2 regions of the Streptomyces callyspongiae genome follow, and region 2 is predicted to be linked to the other one. Evidence: predicted binding sites of a transcription regulator. Region 2 holds the regulator's gene; the other holds the start of a gene.

Region 1 (3,403 bases), 240 kb from region 2:
GCGACGACGTCGGCGATGTCGTCGGGACCGACCTCCTCCTTGACCATGGTGTCCTTGCCCGGACCCTCCTTGCCGGCGGCCTCCTCGGCCTCGCTGGCCTCCTCCAACTCCTGTTCCAGAGCGGGGATGTCGCCGTAGAGCAGCTGCGAGGCGGCGGCGAAGTCGCCGTCCCGCTGGGCGCGCTCTGCCCGGCCGCGGGCCTCGTCCAGGCGCTCCTTCAGCTCACCGACGCGGTTGAGGCCCTGCTTCTCCTTCTCCCAGCGGGCGGTGAGGCCGCGCAGCTCCTCCTCCTTGTCGGCCAGTTCACGACGGAGCCGCTCCAGGCGCTCCACGGAGCCGGGGTCGGTCTCGTTGGCGAGGGCCAGCTCCTCCATACGCAGCCGATCGACGGCCCGCTGCAGCTCGTCGATCTCGACCGGGGAGGAGTCGATCTCCATGCGCAGCCGGGACGCGGCCTCGTCGACCAGGTCGATCGCCTTGTCCGGCAGGAACCGCGAGGTGATGTAGCGGTCGGAGAGCGTGGCGGCGGCCACCAGCGCACCGTCCGCGATCTGCACCTTGTGGTGGGCCTCGTAGCGCCCCTTGAGTCCGCGCAGGATCGCGATGGAGTCCTCCACCGTCGGCTCGGCGACCAGCACCTGCTGGAAGCGGCGTTCCAGGGCGGCGTCCTTCTCGATCCGCTCGCGGTACTCGTCGAGCGTCGTCGCGCCGACCATCCGCAGCTCGCCCCGGGCCAGCATCGGCTTGAGCATGTTGCCGGCGTCCATCGCGGAGTCGCCGCCCGCGCCCGCGCCGACGACGGTGTGCAGCTCGTCGATGAAGGTGATGATCTGCCCGTCGCTGGACTTGATCTCGGCGAGCACCGTCTTCAGCCGCTCCTCGAACTCGCCGCGGTACTTGGCCCCGGCGACCATGGCTCCCAGGTCGAGGGCGACCAGCCGCTTGTCGCGCAGGGACTCGGGCACGTCGCCCTTCACGATGCGCTGCGCGAGGCCCTCCACGACGGCGGTCTTGCCGACGCCCGGTTCGCCGATCAGCACCGGGTTGTTCTTGGTGCGCCGGGAGAGCACCTGCACGACCCGGCGGATCTCCTGGTCCCGGCCGATGACCGGGTCCAGCCGCCCCTCGCGGGCAGCGGCGGTGAAGTCGGTGCCGAACTTCTCCAGCGCCTTGTACGTGCCCTCGGGGTCGGGCGTGGTGACCCGCCGGCCGCCGCGGGACTCCTCGAACGCCGCGAGCAGCTTCTTGTCGGTTGCGCCCTGCCCGGCCATCAGCTCGGCGGTGCGCCCGCCGCGTGCGGCGACGCCGATCAGCAAGTGCTCGGTGGAGACGAAGTCGTCGCCCAGCTCCTTCGCGCGCTGCGCCGCGTCGGCGATCACACCGAGCAGGGCGCGGTCGGCCTCCGGGCGGGAGACGGTGGACCCCTGGACTCTCGGCAGTCCCGCGAGTTCGCGTTCGGCGCCGGAGCGGAGCGCGGCCTGGTCGGCGTCGACCGCGGCGACGAGGTCCTGGATGTTCTCGTTGTCCTCGCCCTCGAGCAGGGCCAGGAGCAGGTGCGCCGGGGTGATGTCGGGGTGCCCGTCGGTCACGGCCCGGTCGCTGGCCGCGCTGATCGCGTCCCGGCTCCTGTTGGTCAGCTCGGCGTCCACGCTCGTCTGCGCCTCCTTCGGTCGGCTCCCGTGCTGTGACGTGCGGTGCTTCTTGCCGCATCCACCCTACAACAACTTGAGTCACTCTCGCTCAACTATATGGAGTACCTGGAGGGAGTCGGCGACGCGGTGGACCGCGCGCGGGTTCTCGCCCGGGTTACCGTCGGGCCATGCCCCTCCACGACGACCCCACCTTCCATGCGTTCTGGCGCGAGCGCCTCTACTCCACCCTGACCACCTTCCGGCCGGACGGCACGCCGCACGTGGTACCCGTCTGCGCGACCTACGACCCGGCGACGCACACCGCGCGCGTGGTCACCCGGGGAGGCAGTCGCAAGGCGCGCAACGTCGCGGCCGCCGGGCCGGAGGGAACCCGCGTCGCACTGTGCCAACTGGACCGGGCGCGGTGGGCCACGCTGGAGGGGCGCGCGGTCGTCCGCACCGACCCCGCGCTGATCGCCGACGCGGAGGAGCGCCACGAGAGCCGCTACGGACGGCGCCCGCGGCCCAACCCGGAACGGGTACTGCTCGAGATCGCCGTGGACCGCACCATGGGCCGCTACTGACCGGACGACCGACGGAAACACGCCGCAAGACGATTACCGGCCGAATTCCGACGACCGGATTCGACCGTTTCGGAACAGCCGCGACTCCTCCCCCGGGCCCTCCTCCGCGCCCTGCACCGCCATGAATCCGGCAGAACGCATGACTCGAAGTAACCTCTGCCGGATTTGCGCCGCACCCCGTCGCAGGCATCCGGAAGGCAAACCTCCGGTGACCGAAACGTTCCGCCGAATCTTTGGGCTTGATCGGATCTGCCTCGTCCTCGCCGGTGCGCCCTAGTGTGCGGCGCGGAAGCGAGGAAATCCCTCGCTCTGGTCCCGGGAGGAGCGCACGTGCGCCGATTCAGACGAATAACCTCATCCCCCCGCAACCGGGTCCTCGGCATCGCCGCGGTAGCCGGAGCTCTCGCCCTCACCCCCGTCTCCGCGCCGACGGGTTCCGCCGCCGAAGCGCCGACGACCTCCGCCTCCGCCTCCGCCGACCGGCTGTGCGAGCAGGCCGAGGGCCACGGCAACGCACCCTCCGCCGCCCGCGTCGCGCGGCCGCACGGCCTCTCCGCCACCGCGAAGGAGCCCAACGCGGTGAGCCAGAAGCAGGCCGCCGCCATGGAGAAGGCCCTCGAGGGCAAGCTGGCGAAGCTGCGTGCCGACGGCAAGCTGCAGGGGAACGGCAAGGGCAAGCCCGGCGGCTCGCTCGACGCCGCGGTCACGATCCCGGTCTACTTCCACGTCATCCACGACGGGGCCGCCGGCCAGCTCAGCTCGAGCGACATCAACGCCCAGATGAACGTCCTCAACGACGCCTACGGCGGCGTCGGCTCGGGCAACGCCGCGACGAACTACAGCTTCTCGCTCGCCGGCACCACCTACACCGACAACGCCTCCTGGTACAACGGCATCCAGCCGGACAGCTCCGAGGAAGCGGCCATGAAGAGCAGCCTCCGCCAGGGCGGCTCGAACGCGCTGAACGTCTACACCGCCGACCTCGGCGGCGGCCTCCTCGGCTGGGCGACCTTCCCGTCGTCCTACTCCTCGAGCCCGGAGATGGACGGCGTCGTCATCCTCGACGAGTCGCTGCCCGGCGGCTCCGCCACCAACTACGACGAGGGCGACACCGCCACCCACGAGGTCGGCCACTGGATGGGCCTGTACCACACCTTCCAGGGCGGCTGCAACGGCCAGGGCGACTAC
Region 2 (3,403 bases):
ACGATTCTCCTCCTGGTTGAGCGTCTCGGGCAGGGAGCGGCGCAGCCAGAGGAAGAACAGTCCCACCACGACGCCGATGACGAACGGGATCCGCCAGCCCCAGGCGGCCATGGCCTCGGCGCCGACAGCGGCACTGGTCAGGAAGCAGACCAGGGAGGCGCCGATGATGCCGGCCTGGACGTACACGCTGACGATGCCGCCGAACCGTGCGGTCTGGCCTTCGGGGGCCATCTCCACGATGTACGCCGAGTTGAGGGGGGCTTCGATGCCGGTCGACAGGCCCTGGAGGATGCGGCAGAGCAGCAGGACGGCTCCGGCCCAGATACCGAGGGAGGCGTGCGTGGGAAGGACCGCGATCACCGCGGTGCTGAAGACCATGGTGCCGACGGAGAGCAGCATCACGAGGCGTCGGCCGATCCGGTCGGCGAGCGTGCCGAACACGACGGCGCCGAGCGGCCGGGCCGCGAACCCGACGGCGAAGACGGCGAGTGCGGACATCGTGTCGGCGACCGCGTCGCCCGAGGGGAAGAACTGGGGGCCGATGTAGGCCGCGAGCAGGCCGTAGACCATCCAGTCGTACCACTCGACGGCGTTGCCGCCGCCGAGTGCGACCAGGGCGCGGCGCCGGGAGATGCGTGGTTCGTCGCTGGTTTCTCTTTCGATGACTGATGCCATGCGGGGCACCTCGCAAGGGGAAGGCACGGTTTTCGGCCGTGCTGGGTCTGCACACCGACCTGCGGGCCGGTGCGCCGGAGAGGGGACGGGAGTGCGGGCCGGGAGGCTGTCGGCGCCTACCAGCTGGGCGGCGTGATCACCCAGACCGAGACGGAGGGCTGATCGCCGGGGTTGGCGTACCAGTGGGGTGTGCTGCTGGGGTAGGTGATGGAGTCACCGGCCTCCAGGCGGTGCCGGACGCCGTCCAGATAGACGTCCTTCACGCCGGAGAGGACGAGGCCGAACTCCTCGCCGTTGTGCCGGAAAGGGGTGTCGCTGGTGTCGTGGCCCGGCTGGGTCTCCACCCAGAGGACCTCCAGCGCCCCGGTGACGGTCGGGGTGAGCAGTTCGTAGCGGGCGTCCTGCGGCCCCTGGACGCCGTGGAAGTCCAGGTTGCGCCGCTCGGAGCGGCGCACCACCGGGCTGATCTGCTCGCTGAGGTGGAACAGCCGGCCCACAGGGATGTCGAGTCCGTGGGCGAGTTGCACCAGCGTGGCGAAGGACGGGTTGCCCTTGCCGCGTTCCACCTGGCTGATGAGCCCTGTGCTCACACCCGAGGTCCGGCTCAGGTCGTCGAGCGTCAGCCCGGACTGCTTGCGCAGCGCCCGGATCTGGACCCCGACCGTCGCGACGAGGGCGTCCACGTCGGGACCGCCGTTCGGCGCTGTGGAGCTGATGGTGCTCACCGACTGTCACCCGCTTCCGGATGGAGACCTTCCCCGACCGGACGAGCAACCGGGGCTGTTGTCGCCATAGTGAAGACTTTCATTCTGTCGAAAACAAGCCCTACCGCACGGTAACCAAAAATCCACCTCTCGGGAGGCGCGCCCCCAGCGGCGGCCGGGCCCGCCACCGCGACATGCCGGAGGCCCCGGCCGCTCTGCGTGGCAGAGCGGCCGGGGCCTCCGGCGGTAGCTTCCGGTCCGGTCAGCTCCGGCGGCCCCTTCCGGGGCGCCAGACGACCAGCGCACTCGACTGGTGCATGTCGCTGTAGGGGACGAGATCGCGGCGGTACGAGGCGTGCACCTGCTGCTCGCGCTGACGCATCGCCACCGCCGCGCCCTCGACGGCCTGCTGGAGCTCGGCCACGCGCGACTGCAGCGCGGTGACCTGGTTCTCCAGCTCGATGATCCGCTTGATCCCGGCCAGGTTGATGCCTTCGTCCTGGCTCAGCTGCTGCACCTGGCGGAGGAGTTCGATGTCCCGGGCCGAGTAGCGCCGCCCGCGACCGGCGGTCCGGTCGGGAGAGACCAGCCCGAGACGGTCGTACTGCCGCAGGGTCTGCGGGTGCAGCCCCGACAACTGGGCGGCGACCGAGATGACGTACACGGGGGAGTCGTCCGTCAGCTCGTACGGCTGGCGGCCCCCGAAACGCCGGCTGTCGCGGTCTCGGCCGGGCATTTCAGTCTCCCTTCGCTGCCTTGAACAGCGCTGCCCTGGGGTCCTCGTCCGCGGTCGCGTCCCGGAAGGACTCCAGGATGTCCCGCGCCTTCTCGTCGAGCTCCCGCGGCACCGAAATCTCCACGGTGACCAGCAGGTCGCCGCGGGTGCCGTCCTTGCGGGTGGTGCCCTTGCCCCGGGCCCGCATCGTCCGTCCGCTCGGCGTGCCCGGCGGCAGTTTCAGGGTGACCGGGGGCCCACCGAGGGTCGGCACCTTGATCTCCCCGCCGAGCGCGGCCTCCGTGAAGGTGACCGGCACGGTGACCGTCAGGTTGTCGCCGCGGCGCCCGAACACGGGATGCTTGTCGACGTGCACCACCACGTACAGGTCGCCGTGGGGACCGCCCCGCTCGCCGGGAGCGCCCTTGCCGCGCAGCCGGATGCGCTGCCCGTCGGTGACACCGGCCGGGATGCGGACCTGCATGGTGCGCGAGGACGTGGCCCGTCCACTGCCCTTGCAGGTGTCGCACGGGTCCTGCGCGATGAGGCCCCGCCCCTTGCAGTCGACGCAGGGGTCGGTGAGCGAGAATCCGCCCCCGCCGCCCCGGCTGACCTGGCCGGTGCCCACGCAGGTGGGGCACACCTGCGGGGAGCCGTGCTTGTCGCCGGTGCCCGAACAGGCCTTGCAGGCCGCCGAGGAAGACATCCGCAGCGGCACCGTCGCGCCGTCGACGGCCTCGGTGAAGCTGAGCGTCACCTCGGACTCGACGTCCTGCCCCCGGCGCGGCTGGGTGCGCGTACCGGCACCGCCGCCCCGGTTGAACAGACCGCCGAAGACGTCGCCCAGGCCACCGCCGAACCCGCCGGGCCCGCCGGCGCCGGCCGGCCCGCCCTGCGTGCCACCGAAGAGGTCGCCGAGGTCGAAGTTGAACGAACCGCCGCCCGCTCCCGGACCGGGGCGGAATCCGCCGCCGTTCCCGAAGAGGGCACGCGCCTCGTCGTACTCCTTGCGCCGCTTGGCGTCACCCAGGACGTCGTAGGCCTCCGAGGCGTCCTTGAACCGCTCCTCCGCGGCGGCGTCACCCCGGTTGGCGTCCGGGTGGTTCTCCCGGGCGAGCTTCCGGTACGCCTTCTTGATCTCGGCCTCGGTGGCGTCCTTCGGGACGCCGAGGACCTTGTAGTAGTCCTTCTCGATGAAGTCCTTGGTACTCATCCCCGACGTCCCTCCTCTCCTGCGTTCCCGTACTGCGCGTCAGCCCTCGTCGGGACCACCGCTGTCCTCGCCGTCCGCGGACCCGTCGTCCTCGGA

What was found. The regulator HspR, encoded in region 2, represses chaperone genes until heat shock. The targets are predictions, from matches to a motif close to TTGAGNNNNNNNNNCTCAA.
Region 1: the regulator HspR is predicted to act here: its motif matches at 1,726-1,744, upstream of clpB (ATP-dependent chaperone ClpB).

Annotation. Positions count from the first base shown of each region.
Region 1 covers NZ_JBJZOM010000001.1:361,721-365,123, reverse strand. The annotation lists gene clpB (ATP-dependent chaperone ClpB) at 1-1,649, opposite strand, end outside; gene ACL06G_RS01770 (pyridoxamine 5'-phosphate oxidase family protein) at 1,820-2,215, shown strand; gene ACL06G_RS01765 (M43 family zinc metalloprotease) at 2,546-3,403, shown strand, end outside.
Region 2 covers NZ_JBJZOM010000001.1:117,197-120,599, forward strand. The annotation lists gene ACL06G_RS00575 (MFS transporter) at 1-675, opposite strand, end outside; gene ACL06G_RS00580 (helix-turn-helix domain-containing protein) at 792-1,400, opposite strand; gene ACL06G_RS00585 (heat shock protein transcriptional repressor HspR) at 1,642-2,115, opposite strand; gene dnaJ (molecular chaperone DnaJ) at 2,117-3,307, opposite strand; gene grpE (nucleotide exchange factor GrpE) at 3,347-3,403, opposite strand, start outside.